2 regions of the Streptomyces sp. NPDC111628 genome follow, and region 1 is predicted to be linked to the other one. Evidence: riboswitches for the same ligand, from Rfam matches in the RefSeq annotation. Region 1 holds a riboswitch; the other holds the start of a gene.

Evidence for each region. Region 1 has a riboswitch for cyclic di-AMP ahead of ACZ7MF_RS25860 (M23 family metallopeptidase). Riboswitches for the same ligand answer to the same signal wherever they lie in the genome.
Region 2: it holds a riboswitch for cyclic di-AMP, as region 1 does, so the genes downstream of both, ACZ7MF_RS03175 (C40 family peptidase) here and ACZ7MF_RS25860 (M23 family metallopeptidase) in region 1, are expected to answer to the same signal.

What each region holds. Positions count from the first base shown of each region.
Region 1 is NZ_JBVKBZ010000005.1:18,282-25,401, forward strand. Features, by position in the region: gene ACZ7MF_RS25840 (Dabb family protein) at 1-286, opposite strand, end outside; gene trmB (tRNA (guanosine(46)-N7)-methyltransferase TrmB) at 411-1,226, shown strand; gene ACZ7MF_RS25850 (PrsW family intramembrane metalloprotease) at 1,236-2,630, shown strand; gene ACZ7MF_RS25855 (aldo/keto reductase) at 2,655-3,599, opposite strand; gene ACZ7MF_RS25860 (M23 family metallopeptidase) at 3,752-4,795, opposite strand; cyclic di-AMP (ydaO/yuaA leader) riboswitch at 4,806-4,963, opposite strand; gene ACZ7MF_RS25865 (PP2C family protein-serine/threonine phosphatase) at 5,188-6,408, opposite strand; tRNA gene ACZ7MF_RS25870 (tRNA-Met) at 6,594-6,667, opposite strand; gene ACZ7MF_RS25875 (dihydrofolate reductase family protein) at 6,738-7,120, opposite strand, start outside.
Region 2 is NZ_JBVKBZ010000001.1:638,387-645,506, forward strand. Features, by position in the region: gene ACZ7MF_RS03150 (TIGR03086 family metal-binding protein) at 1-934, opposite strand, end outside; gene ACZ7MF_RS03155 (ArsR/SmtB family transcription factor) at 931-1,305, opposite strand; gene ACZ7MF_RS03160 (C40 family peptidase) at 1,404-2,456, opposite strand; gene ACZ7MF_RS03165 (hypothetical protein) at 2,765-3,118, shown strand; gene ACZ7MF_RS03170 (tellurite resistance/C4-dicarboxylate transporter family protein) at 3,096-4,112, opposite strand; gene ACZ7MF_RS03175 (C40 family peptidase) at 4,139-5,332, opposite strand; cyclic di-AMP (ydaO/yuaA leader) riboswitch at 5,339-5,524, opposite strand; gene pcrA (DNA helicase PcrA) at 5,779-7,120, shown strand, end outside.

The DNA.
Region 1 (7,120 bases):
CCTCGTCGTCGGTCAGGTCGTGGGAGACCATGTGCCGCACCAGCGGCAGTCCGATCTCGTCGACCCGCCGGTGCAGCGGAGCGTGCATGTACGCCCGGTAGGCCTCGATGTCCTCGACGGCGAACATCGCTCCGTAGTCGAAGTCGCCGCCCACGTCGCGCCCGACCGTCCAGTACGCGACGGCGTCGATCTCGCGCCCCATCCTGCGGAGCATCTCAAGAGCTTCCTCGACCTTGTCCCGGGGTGCGTCGGGTCGCATGGCAAGGCGGATCTGGTGGTGAATCACGGTGGCTCTCCCCACGGCTACGACTGTCACGTCAACTGGCGCTTCAACCAATCGCTTACGTTATAGACTCTAACTACTTCGACAGGCAGTCGCAACCACGTGCGCGGTCTAAAATCGACGCATTGTGTCTGACTCCCACCACACCTCCGATGCCGCATCCCCTTCCCTGCGGCACGTCCGCGCCAAGGGCGAGTCCCGCTTCCCCGACGGGCCGAAGGCCGATCCCGCCGGTTCGCACTTCGAGCGGCGGATCCGCAGCTTCCAGCCCCGGCGGAGCCGGGTGACCGCCGGGCAGGCGGACGCGCTGCAACGGCTGTGGCCCGTGTGGGGACTGGACATCGACGGCCAGCGGATCGTCGACCTCGCCGAACTCTTCGGCAACGCCCGGCCCGTCGTCCTGGAGGTCGGCTTCGGCATGGGCGAGGCCACCGCCCGGATGGCCGCCGCCGCCCCGGACACCAACATCCTCGCCGCCGACGTCCACACCCCCGGCCAGGGCAACCTGCTCGGCCTCGCGGAGCGACAGGAGCTGTCCAACATCCGGGTGGCCAACGGCGATGCGATCATCCTGCTGCGCGAGATGCTCGCCCCCGACTCCCTCGCCGGGCTGCGCGTCTACTTCCCCGACCCGTGGCCGAAGAAGCGGCACCACAAGCGCCGGCTGATCCAGCCGGAGTTCCTGACCCTGGCCGCGGCCCGGCTCGCTCCGGGGGCCGTGGTGCACTGCGCCACCGACTGGGAGCCGTACGCCGAGCAGATGCTCGACGTGCTGACCGCGCACCCCGACTTCGAGAACACCGTGCCCGGCGGCGGATTCGCGCCACGCCCCGAGCACCGGCCGCTGACCCGTTTCGAGGGCCAGGGACTGGACAAGGGACATGTGGTGAACGACCTGCTCTTCCGTCGCGTACAGCACAAGGAGCCGCCCCCCACCGGTTAGGGTCCTGCCGTGGCCACCTGTCCCCCGTATCCGACCCATGTGCACCGGCATACGCACTGGTGGCAGCGGACCTGGGTCCGCTACGGCGCGCTGATCACCCTGCTCGCGCTCTCCGGCCTGGTGATCCTGGCCCTGGTGCGCGAACAGACCGGCACCCAGGGGTTCCTGGTGGGGCTGGGCCTGGCGGTGCTGCCGGTGCCGCTGCTCATAGCCGCGTTCCGCTGGCTGGACCGGGTGGATCCCGGCCCCTGGCGGAACCTGCTCTTCTGCTTCGCCTGGGGGGCCTGCGCGGCGGCGCTGATAGCGATCGTCGCCAACAGCTTCGCGACCCGCTGGATAGCGACCGCGACCGCCGACCCGGCCGGCGCCGACACCCTGGGCGCCACGGTGATAGCGCCGGTCGTCGAGGAGTCCGCCAAGGCGGCCGCCGTCCTCCTGGTCTTCCTCTTCCGCCGACGGGACTTCACCGGCATCGTCGACGGCGTGGTCGTCGCCGGGGTCACCGCCACCGGCTTCGCCTTCACCGAGAACATCCTCTACCTGGGCACCGCCTTCGGCACCGACCAGCTCACCGGCGACAGCGGCATCGCCTCCGTCACCGCGGCGACCTTCTTCGTCCGGGTCGTGATGTCGCCGTTCGCGCACCCGCTGTTCACCGTGCTCACCGGCATCGGCTTCGGCATCGCCGCGCTCTCGACGGGCCGGCACCGCCTGCGCCGGGCGCTGCTCCCGCTGGCCGGGCTGCTGCTCGCGATGGGCGTGCACGCCCTGTGGAACGGCTCGGCCGCGTTCGGCGAGTACGGCTTCTTCGCCGTGTACGCGGCGTTCATGCTGCCGTCCTTCGGCCTGCTGACCTGGCTGGTGATCTGGACCCGGCAGCGCGAACTGGGCACCGTGCGGGCCGAGCTGCCCGCGTACGTCATGGCCGGCTGGCTCACGCCCGCGGAGCCGTACGCGCTCGGCTCGATGCGGGCCCGCCGCATTGCCCGGCAGTACGCCCGCCGGCACGCCGGGAAGGAAGGGGCGCGGGCGGTGGCTCGGTACGAGGCCTGCGCGACCTCGGTGGCGTTCCTGCGGCAGCGGGGCCGCCGGGGCCGGGCGGGCGCCGACTTCGCCGTACGGGAGCGGGCGCTGCTGGACGCCCTGTGGCACCTGCGGGACCTCGCCCGCCCGGCACTGGACTACGCCGCCCGGGCCACCGCCCCGCCGCCCGTGCCGGTGCCGCCGTGGGCGTATCCGTACGGCGGCACGCACGGCGCCTACGGTCCCCATGCCGGCGCATACGGCCCCCGTACCGCACCCAGCCCCTACGCCCCGCAGGCCCCCTACGCCACACAGGCCCCGCACAACCCGTACGCACCGCCGTACCACCCGTACGCCCCGCCCGGCCCCCACCGGCCGTAGGTCCGCGGCGCGCGGACCGCCCGCTCAGGCGGACGCCCGGGTCAGCCTCCCGACCTCGTCCTCCGTCAGGCTCAGCTCGGCCACGCCCAGCAGCGCCGGCAGCTGCTCCACCGTGCGTGCGGAGGCGATCGGCGCCGCCACGGTCGGCCGGGCGGCCAGCCAGGCGAGGGCGACCGTGGCGACGGGAGCCTCGTGGGCCGCGGCGATCTCGTCCAGGGCGGCCAGCACCCGGCGGCCCCGCTCGGTCTCCAGGTGCTTGGCCGCACCGCCCGCCCGCGGGCTGTCCACCTCCGTGCCGGGCCGGTACTTGCCGGTGAGGAAGCCGGCCGCGAGGGCGTAGTACGGCACGGCGGCGAGACCCGCCCGCTCGGCGAGGTCGCGCAGTTCGCCCTCGTACGTGTCGCGGGAGACCAGGTTGTAGTGCGGCTGGAGGGCGACGTACCGGGCGAGGCCCTCGCGGTCGGAGAACTCCAGGGACGCCGCGAGCCGCTCGGCGGAGATGTTGGAGGCGGCGATGTGCCGCACCTTGCCGGCCTTCACCAGTGCGTCGAGCGCGCCGACGATCTCCTCGACCGGCACCTCGGGCTTGTCGAAGTGGGTGTAGTAGAGGTCGATGTGGTCGGTGCCCAGGCGGCGCAGTGAGGCGTCGGCCGCGGCCTTGATGTTCGCGGCGGACAGGCCCGGGTACTCGGGGTGCTGGCTGACCTTGGTGGCGAGGACGACGTCGTCACGGTTGCCGCGGGCCGCGAACCACTGGCCGAGGACGGTCTCGGACTCGCCGCCGCTGTTGCCGTCGACCCAGGCGGAGTAGGAGTCGGCGGTGTCGACGAAGTTGCCGCCGGCCGCCGTGTAGGCGTCCAGGACGGCGAAGGACCGGTCACGGTCGGCCGTCCAGCCGAAGACGTTGCCGCCGAGGGCGAGGGGGAAGACCTCGAGGTCGGAGGAGCCGAGCTTGCGCAGAGAAGTCATGTAGGGAGTCAACGACCGTGCCGGAGCGGGCGATTCCGGCAGGCACGCAAAATCCCCGCAAACCAGCAGCGCAGCAAACCGGCAGCCCTGACGTCGGGGGGTCGCCGTCAGGACCGCCGGTGATCAGCGGGGCGCGTCGTGGGCGGCGCGGATCAGGGGGTGAGCCCCTTGCTCTGCAGCCAGGACATCGGGTCGATGCCGGTGCCGCCGTCGGTGTGGACCTCGAGGTGGAGGTGGGCGCCGGTGACGTTGCCGGTGGCGCCGACGCGGCCGATGACGTCACCGGTGGTGACCTTCTGGCCGACGCTGACGTTGATGGAGGACTGGTGCGCGTACCAGAGCTCGGTGCCGTCGTCGAGGGTGAGCACGGTCTTGTAGCCGTACGACCCGTCCCAGCCGGCCGACGTGATGGTGCCGCTGTGCACCGCCTTGAGCAGCGTGCCCGTGGGGGCGGCGAAGTCGAGGCCGGTGTGGTGACCGGAGGCCCAGAGGGAGCCGGCCTGGTTGAACGTGGAGGAGATCGTGTACGAGGAGGTCGGCAGCGTGTACTGCTTGGCCAGCTTCGCGAGCCGCTCGGCCTCGGCCTTCTTCGCGGCCTCCTCCTCCGCCTTCTTCTTGGCGGCGGCGGCCTTCTCCTCGGCCTCCTTCTCCGCCTTGGCGGCGGCGTCGGCGGCCTTCTTCTCGGCCGCGGCGGCGGCTTCGGCGGCGGCCTTGGTCTCGACCTGCGCCTGCTGCTGCTCGGCCTGCGCCATGATCCGGGCCCGCAGCGACTCACCGGCGCCGGTGGTGTCGGTGCCCTCCGCGCTGTCGGCGGCGGCGGCCTGGGTGATGCCGCTGAGCGGGGTGGCGGAACCCTCGGGCTCCGACTTCTCGTCGTCGCCGGGAAGGAGCGAGCCGACGTTCGGCAGGTCCGGCATGGAGATGGACACCGGGGGCTTGCCGGTCTGCGCGCTGGCCATGCCGCCCGCTCCGACGGCGGCTATGACACCGACGCCGAGGACGGTGGAGCTGCGGGCGAGTCCGCCGCGCTGCTTGGCCACGCGGTGCCGGCCGCGTACGGGACGGATGGACTCCGCGGTGGGATTCCACTCCTCCCAGGGACCCTCTTCGGCGCGGTAGCCGTCGTAGCCGAAGGTGTCGGTGCCGTGCCCACTGGGCGCGGACGGGGCCTCGGGGGCAGGCCGGTTTGACGCCACGTGGGCGTACTCCTTTCCTTCCTTTCGCCTACCGGGTTAGCTGACGGGTTCGGAGCAGGAAGGTCTCCTACGGGTGTCTGCCGACCGTGTTTCCACGACGGCATACGCCCGATTCACCCCAATGTGGTGGTTCCCCGGTTCCCTTGCGGGATTCGGCGCGTGCGCACGGAGCCGCCTTCTGTGACGGCTGGGACGACCGCGCTGCGTTATCGAACGTTAATAGACGCGAGGCTCCGATTCCAAGCCGTTCCTCTTGATCATTACCGAATACCGCCGGGACGTACGCCTCACGACCGGTGAAAACCGGGCGAGTTGACCGGGCCTCAGTATTCCTCTTCGCCGCACTTTCTTCTGACGGTGTATCAGTTGTTATGCGGAGGGGGGTCGTACTGTCACGGCTCGTGACAATGATCATGATCGCCGGGCCGGGGACGCCGGACGGCGAGCAGCGCCATGTCGTCCGCCATGCCGCCCCCGGAGTGCCGGCGCACGTCCTCGGCGAGGGTGCCGAGCAGGCTCGCCGGATGCGGGAAGACGCGGCCGGCCAGCCGCGCCTGCGGATCGTAGAACTCGCCCTTCGCGTCGCGGGCTTCGGTCAGCCCGTCGGTGTAGAGCAGCAGCGTGGCCCCGCCGGGGAAGGCGGCCTCCTCCGCCCGGTCGGGCCACACGCCCAGCTCGCCCATGCCGAGCGGCAGCGCCGACTCGTGGGCGGGCAGCGGGCCGAGGGTTCCGTCGCCGTAGAGCAGCAGGGGCGGCGGATGGCCGCGGTTGACGATGCGGACGGTGCCGTCGCCGTGCGGGAGTTCGGCGAGGACGGCGGTGGTGAAGCCCTCGAAGGCGTCCAGTCCGTCGCGCCGGGTGCCCTCGCGCGCCAGCGCCCGCTCAAGGCGCTGCGCCACCGCCTCCAGCGTCGCCTCCTGCTCGGCCGCCTCCCGGAAGGCGCCGATCACGACGGCGACGGCGGCCACCGCGCCCATGCCCTTGCCGCGCACGTCCCCGACGATCAGCCGGACGCCGCGGGCGCTGTCCTGCACGGCGTACAGGTCACCGCCGATGAAGGCGTCGGCCTGCGCGGCCTCGTAGCAGACGGCGATCTCGAAGCCCGCCATCCGCTCGGCGGGTTCGGGCAGGACGGCGCGCTGGGCGGCCTCGGCGATCTCGCGGACGGAGACGAGGCGCTCGCTGCTGCGGCGGACCATGCCGTTCACGAGGACGGCGAGCACGGCGACCGTCGCGATGGTGATCAGCTCGGTGAGGGAGTCGACGTAGTGGATGACGCCCTTGCCGAGTTGCAGCGCGATGACCGCGGCGACCACGGCGACGCCGGTGAGCGCCGTGCCGCGCCGCGAGTAGAGGGGGGCGGCGATCAGGGGCGCGGCCGTGTAGAGGGGCCCGGCGGTGAAGTACCTCGGGGTGAAGATGTCGTACAGGATGGCGACGACGATCAGCAGCACGGGGAGCGCGTGCACGAAGGTCCGCCCGTACCCGGCCCGCCGGCGGGGCGGTGGTCCCGGGGGCGGCCCGGTCGGCGCCTCGTCGCCGAGGCCCGGGTCGGGCACGGGATCGCCGGGGAGCCTGCCACCGGCCCTGGCGGCCGCTCCCTCGTCGTCCACGTCACCTGGCCGCACCACTCGTCTCCCGCCGCCCCGTACGTCCGCGCCGCTTGCCGTCCCGGACTCCAGGGTTCCGGGGGCGGGGGCGGGCGGCGAGCGGTGAGGGGCCGACCGGATGACACGGGGCACCTGCGGAAACGCACCGAGGGCCGGAACCCTTTCGGATTCCGGCCCTCGGCCTTCAGTAGCGGGGACAGGATTTGAACCTGCGACCTCTGGGTTATGAGCCCAGCGAGCTACCGAGCTGCTCCACCCCGCGTCGTTGTGTTCACCACTGTACGTCATCCCGGGGGCGGAATGCACATCGGTATCTCCTCGCCCCGCTCTCCCTACCCCTCCAGGTGGCGGTTGGGCGCCTTCGCCCGCTGCGCGTACTCGGCCAGTACGACGACGACGGCACCCGCGGCGGTGAGCACCCCGCTGCCGTCCGCTCCCGCCACGAAGGTGTCCGGCTCCCGCCAGGCCGTGACGACCCGGCGCACCCCGGCGTCGAGGATCAGCCGGGCGCAGGGCGCGGGCCGCGAGGCCCGGCGGGCACAGGGCTCCAGGCTGCTGTACACGGTGGCGCGGGCGAGCCGCGGGTCTTCCGGGCCGACCTTGGCGAGCGCGGCCTCCTCGGCGTGCACGACCGGATCACCGCCCTCCCGCGAGTACCCCCGCGCCAGCTCGCTCCCGTCGGCGGCGACCACGACCGCCCCCACGCTGAACGCGG
Region 2 (7,120 bases), on a different contig from region 1:
GCAGCATGCCGTCGAGCAGCTGGGCGCACTTGCCGGGGTCGAGGCGCTCGTCCTGGCCGGTGGCCCGGGCCAGGTCCCAGGTGTGCATGAAGACGTCGGCGGTGTAGAAGCGGTCGACCGCCTGGTCCAGCGGGACCTCGCCGATGTGCGGGTTCGACAGGACCCCCCGCGCCGTGGCGGGGTCGTCGAGCAGAGCCTGGACGCCCTCGCTGTGCACCGTCCAGGCCGCCACGGGGTCGTCGTCCACCGACGGCCCCTGCGGCAGTTCGATCCCGGCGCCGGACTTCAGGAAGGCCGGGAACCACTCGACCAGGTGGCGCACCACGTCCCGGGCGACCCATCCCTCGCACGGAGCCGGACTCTCCCACGCCTCCGGGGCCACCCCGCGCACGCGCTCCGTGAAGACCCGGGCGATCCTTCGGTGCTCGTCGGCCGCCGCCCTGCCGCGGAGCAGTTCGTCAAGTCGCTCGTAGCCCTCCCGTACACCGCCCTCCATGCCGCCGGCGAGCATCGCGTCGCGGGCCTCGACGGAGTCCATGAGGGACTTGGCGATCAGCCGGGTGCGCCGGTCGCCGAGGTCCTCGAAGACGACCGTCTCCAGGCTGACGCCGTCCGGCGCTCCCTCGTAGGTGAAGGTCTGGACGATGCGCTCGCCCGGCCGTACCTCGTGGAACACGCCGTGGAAGCCGTACTCGGTCCCGTCGTCCGCGCGGTGCACGTACCGGTACGACCCGCCGCTGCGCGCGTCGTATTGGTCGATGCGCATGGTGAGCCGGCGCGGGCCGAGCCACTGGACGACCAGGTCGGGATCGGTGTAGGCCCGGAAGACCCGCTCGGGCGGAGCGTCGAAGTCCCGGGTGATCAGGATGGTGGGCAGGACCGGGTCGGCCTCGATCCGGGCTTCGTCACGATGGGCCGCGTCCATGCTGCTCATGATGCTGCTCCCTCCGTCGTGGTGCGCGTCGCCGGCCGCTCGTCCATCCGCTCCAGAACGGCGTCCAGACGGCGGAAACGGTCCTCCGCCTCCTGCCGGTAGCGCTCGATCCACTTGGTCGTCAGATCGAGGACCTTCGCTTCGAGGTGGCAGGGCCGGCGCTGGGCGTCCTTGCTGCGACTGACCAGACCGGCGTCCTCCAGCACCCTGATGTGCTTGGAGACGGCCTGTACGGTGATGTCGTACGGCTCGGCCAGTTCGTTGACCGTGGCGTCACCTGCGGAGAGGCGGGCCACGATGTCGCGGCGGGTCGGGTCGGCCAGTGCGGAGAACACCTGGGACAGCCGGTCGTCGGGCAACTCGCACCTCACGTTGTCAACCGATTGGTTGAATACACGGTACGGGTCTCTCGCGTTCGTGGTCAACCGCTCGGTTGAATACCCGTCCCGTTCGCGTCCGGCCCAGCGCCTCACACCACCCGCGTGGCCCCCGCGAACGGCATCTCGTCGACCGGGGCGACACGCACCGGCGCCGACGGGTTCGGGGCGTGGATCATCTGCCCGTTGCCGACGTAGATGCCGACGTGACTGATGCCCGAGTAGAAGAAGACCAGGTCGCCCGGGAGGAGTTCGGACCGGGAGACCCGGCGGCCCGCGTCGATCTGGGCGTAGGTGGTGCGGGGGAGGGAGACTCCGGCGGCGCGGTAGGCGGCCTGGGTGAGGCCCGAGCAGTCGAAGGCGTTCGGGCCGGTCGCGCCCCACACGTAGGGGCTGCCGAGCTTCTGGTAGGCGTAGGCGACGGCCGCCGCGGCGCGGGAGTTGGGGGCTTCGGCGGTTGCCGACAGACTCTCCCGGGGACCCGGCGCGGAGCGAGCGGCCCGGTCCCCCGTTCCGTCGCCGACGCGGGCGCGTTCCTCCGCCGTCAGCCGGGACAGCAGACGGCGGGCCTTCTCCAGCTTGCCGGTGACGGTCTCGCGGTGACGTTTCAGCTCGGCCCGGCGCGAGGTCAGCGAGGCCACCTCGACGCGGGCGGCGCCGCGCAGTCGCTCGATGTCGCGGAGTTCCTTGCGCACGCGGCCCACGGTGGCGTTCTGCCGGCTGCCCGCGCGCTCGACGAACGCGGCGCCGTCCAGGTACCGGTCCGGGTCGGACGAGAGCGCGAGCTGCAGCGCCGGGTCCAGGCCACCGCTGCGGTACTGCGCCGCCGCGACCGAACCCAGTGCCTCCCGCGCCGAGTTCAGCCCGTCCTCCTTGCGGGCGGCCTCGTCCCGCAGTTCCTCCAGGCGCCGTTCGGCGGCGTCGGCCTTCTCCTTCACTCCGTTGTACTTCTCCGTGGCCACCTCGGCCTCCTGGTAGAGCTTGTCCACCTTGGCCCTGACCTGTGCCGCCGTCGGCTGCGGGTCGGCGTGTCCGGTCCCGCCCAGGCCCGTCGCGGTGGCGGCGCCCGCGAGGGTGATCGTGGCCGCCGTACGGGCCCTGCTCCCGCCCTTCGCGCGCTGTCGCGGCCTGCGGTGCGCTCCCACCTGCGATCCACGTCCTTCCGTACGACTCGACTCCGGCCGGCGCCGGATCGGCCCCGGTCCGTTCCGGCTGCCTGGGCCAGGACGCTAGGCGCGACGGTAACGGCCCGGTGACGGGATGCGCGGAAGTGGCGGCAGGGGATCGGGCGGCGACCGTATGTGATCGTCACGGCCTCCGAGGCCCGACGCCTTCACGCAGGGTGATGACCGATATGCCGGACCGGGGGCGGGTGGGGGACGTGAGCTGTTATGGGAGGGCCGGGGCGGGCCGGTGTCCGTGCCTGTCGGGCCCCTCATTAGGCTCCGGCCTCATGGACGTACTCATCCACCTCTTCGTCGGCCTGCACATCATCGGTATCGCCTCGCTCCTCGGCGGCTTCCTCACCCAGATGAAGGCGATGGGCCAGGGCGCGGCCCGGTTCACCCCCGCGATGCTGCACGGCGCGCTGACGATGCTGGTCACCGGTGCCGTCCTGGTCGGCCTCAACCAGGCCCAGGACTACTCCGTGGACAACGTCAAGATCGGCGTGAAGCTCGCCGTACTGATCGTGATCCTGGGTCTGGTCTACGTGAAGCGCGACGACGAGAAGGTGGACAAGCCGCTGTTCGGCCTGGTGGGCGCGCTGACGGTGGTGAACGTCTTCATCGCGGTGCTGTGGACCTGACGGCCGCCCCCGAGCCCTCGCCCGCGGACCGCAGCCCGGCCCGGGCCCGGCCGACCGCCCCCGCCGCGACCGCCAGCCACCCGGCCACCGCGATCCACAGCAGCGCCCGGCCGGGCGCGTCCAGCCACGGGACGTCGACGACGACGGACACCGAAAGCGTCGCCGCCGCCGTCATGCCGAGCGGGAAGACGGTCGACCAGCGGCGCACGTCGTAGCGCGGGCGGGGCCAGGCGATCTCGGCGGCCAGGAGCACGGCGTACCAGGCGAGGTCGAGCGTGAGCAGGAGGACGGTCACGTCGTGCAGGACGGCCTGGTCGTCCGCGTTCCACAGGTACATGCCGGTCCCGGCCGCCGCGAGCAGCTTGGCACCCGCGAGCGCCGAGATGGCGAGCGCGCCGCCCGCCACCCAGTGGTCCCCGGCCCCCCGGGCCACCTGTCGCAGGTCGAAGCGGAACAGCGCGATCAGGTAGAGCACGATCCCCAGCCAGAACGGCACCAGCGCCGCGTGCGCCAGCCACGGCGTCGAGGTGGCCGCGGCCAGCGTGGCGGCGAGCACGGTGAGCCCCTCCGTGGCCACGCAGCCCAGGAACACCGCCCCGGGCATCCGCCGCCCCCAGTGCTGCACCACCAGGAACAGCAGCCACGGCCACAGCAGGGCCGCCAGCGCCAGCAGCACCGCCGCCAGGAGCGACCAGCCGAGCAGGGAGAAACGGGTGCCGAGCACGGTCGTCGCGGCGACGGCGGTGAGCGCCCCCGGCGTCCCCGCCCGCTGCACCCACTGCACCCGGTCGGCCAGCAGCAGGTAGACGAAGTTCGCCGCCAGTATCAGCCAGGCGCCGCAGGCCAGCACCAGGGCGATCCGGGACAGGACCTCGCGGCCCGTCAGATGCAGGGCGACCGACACGATGCCGGTCGCCATCACCGCGGCCCCGGCCGCCGGTGGACGCTGCGCCCACCAGGCGCGCAGCGCGGAGGGATGGGTGGCCGATGACATGCGCCCGATGCTAAATACCTCGCCGATCAGCCCGGGCGCACCACGCTGTAGATCGACGACTCGCCGTCGTAGAAGATCGATTCCTCGCGGACGTACGCGCCCGGCTTCGGGGCGTGGATCATCATGCCGTCGCCGATGTACAGGCCGACGTGGCTGATGTCGTCGTAGAAGAAGACCAGGTCACCGGGTTGCGCCTGGGAGACGGAGACGGTGGTGCCCGCGTTGACCTGGTCGTAGGTGACGCGCGGCAGCGTCACGCCGGCGGCCTTCCAGGCGGCCTGGGTGAGGCCCGAGCAGTCGTAGGAACCGGGGCCCGTGGCGCCCCAGACGTACGGCTTGCCGATCTGGGCGCGGGCGAAGGCGATCGCCTTCTCGGCCTTGGTGCCGGTCGAGGTGCCCGGCGTCGACGAGCCCGAGGAGTCCGACGAGCCGGTGCCGCCGGAGGTCCCCGAGGACCCGGAGCCGCTCTCCTGCCGGGCGGCCTCCTCCCGGCGCTTGCGCTCGGCCTCCTCCTGCGCCGCCTGCTGCTTCGCCAGCTCGGCGGCCTTGCGCTCGGCCTCCTCCTGCTTCTTCTTCTCGATCGCCGCCAGCCGGGCCTTCTCCTCGGCGGTCAGTTCCGAGAGCAGCTCCCGCGCGGTGGCCAGCTTCTTCTGGACGGTCGACTTGGCCGTCTTCAGATCGGTCTGCGAGTCGGTGAGCGTCTCGAGGCTCTCGGTGGCCTCCCGGCGCTTCTTCATCGTCTCGGACTGCTGCGTGACGTAGTCGTCGACGGCGGTCTTCTGCCGGCCGGTGAGCCGGTTCATCAGCTGGTTCTGGTCGAAGTAGTCCTGCGGCGAGTCCGCCAGCAGCAGCGTCGCGGTCTCCGGGACCGAGGCGCCCGTGCGGTACTGGGCGGAGGCGAAGGAACCCAGCTCCTCGCGCGCGTCGTTGAGCTTCTGGGTGCGCTGGGCGACGTCGTCGAGGAGGCCGTCGACCTTCTTGCGCTGCTTGGTGGTCTTCTCCTTGGCCGCGTTGTACTTCTCGGTCGCCGACCCGGCCTGGCGGTAGAGGTCGTCGACCTTCTTCTCGACCTCCTCCAGGGTCGGCCGGTCGTCCGACGGCGTGGCGTTCGCCGTCTGGGACAGCAGGGCGACGGAGGTGAGGGCCGCGGTGGCGAGGGCCGGGGTCCGTATGCCCGCGACGCGGGTACCGGTGGGACGCGACTTGCGGTGCGACGCCAAGGAGGCGACTCCTTCCAGTGCTCCGCCTACCGGGTTAGCTGTCGGGTTCGGGCGGTGGTTCGGAAGGGTTGCCCTACGGCGTGACCGTCCTCGCGTCTCGTCGAGGGCGGTGCGGCCGATTCACCCCAAGGTCTCGGTGGGTCCCCGGCTCCGGGTGCCGTGCGGGCACGTCGGACTCGGCGGAGGCCGCGCGGACCGGCGAGGTTCGCCGGAGGGGGTCGAGCGGCCTGCCCCGCACCGTAGCCAACTCGTGTGGCCGCTGTGAAGGTTGGTGGGTGATATGCCCGATACATTTTCGTGACCTTTCGTTCGGGTGGCTCCGGGGCGGCCGCGGGCGTCACTCTTCGTGGTTCCGCTGGTCGCAGGGTGTGCCCGCGCCGAGGGGCGGCGGGCATTTTCCGGGGTGGCACCGGGTTGTCGGTGGGGCGCCCTAGACTCGGAGAGCGATGAGCAGCCTCTTTGACGACAGCTTCCTGGCGAACCTCCAGACCCCCCGGGGTCACGAGGAGGAACCCCCGCCGCCGCCCGAGGACGAGCACGGACCGGAGCCGGTGCCGCACGATCTGTTCGGCGGGAAGTTCGACGCGCCCCCGGAGCGGGACACCCACTACCGGGACGGCGCCCCGCGCCCCGCCCTGGACGCCGCCGCGCTCCTGGAGGGGCTGAACGAGAACCAGCGCGCCGCCGTCGTCCACTCCGGCTCCCCGCTGCTCATCGTGGCCGGTGCCGGTTCCGGCAAGACCCGCGTGCTGACCCACCGCATCGCCCACCTGCTGGCCGAGCGGAGCGTCCACCCGGGCCAGATCCTCGCGATCACCTTCACCAACAAGGCCGCGGGCGAGATGAAGGAGCGCGTCGAGCAGCTCGTCGGCCCGCGCGCCAACGCGATGTGGGTGATGACCTTCCACAGCGCGTGCGTGCGTATCCTGCGCCGCGAGTCGAAGAGGCTCGGCTTCACCTCGTCGTTCTCGATCTACGACGCCGCCGACTCCAAGCGGCTCATGGCGCTGGTCTGCCGCGACCTGGACCTCGACCCCAAGCGCTTCCCGCCGAAGTCCTTCAGCGCGAAGATCAGCAACCTGAAGAACGAGCTGATCGACGAGGAGGACTTCGCCGCCCAGGCCGCTGGGGGCACCTCCCAGACGGAGTCTGGGGGAGGTTTCGAGAAGACGCTCGCGCAGGCCTACGCGATGTACCAGTCGCGGCTGCGCGAGGCCAACGCCCTCGACTTCGACGACCTGATCATGACCACGGTCAATCTGCTGCGCGCCTTCCCGGACGTCGCCGAGCACTACCGACGCCGCTTCCGGCACGTCCTGGTCGACGAGTACCAGGACACCAACCACGCCCAGTACGCGCTGGTGCGCGAGCTGGTCGGCGTGCCCTCGGAGCACCCCGTCGACGTGCCGCCCGAGGCCGAGGTGCCGCCCGCCGAGCTGTGCGTGGTGGGCGACGCCGACCAGTCGATCTACGCCTTCCGCGGCGCCACCATCCGCAACATCCTCCAGTTCGAGGAGGACTACCCGGACGCGACGACGATCCTGCTGGAGCAGAACTACCGCTCCACGCAGACCATCCTCAGCGCCGCCAACGCGGTCATCGAGCGCAACGAGTCCCGCCGCCCCAAGAACCTGTGGACCAACCAGGGCAGCGGCGCCCAGATCACCGGGTACGTCGCCGACACCGAGCACGACGAGGCGCAGTTCGTCGCCGACGAGATAGACCGCCTCACCGACGCGGGCGAGGCCAAGGCCGGCGACGTCGCGGTGTTCTACCGGACCAACGCCC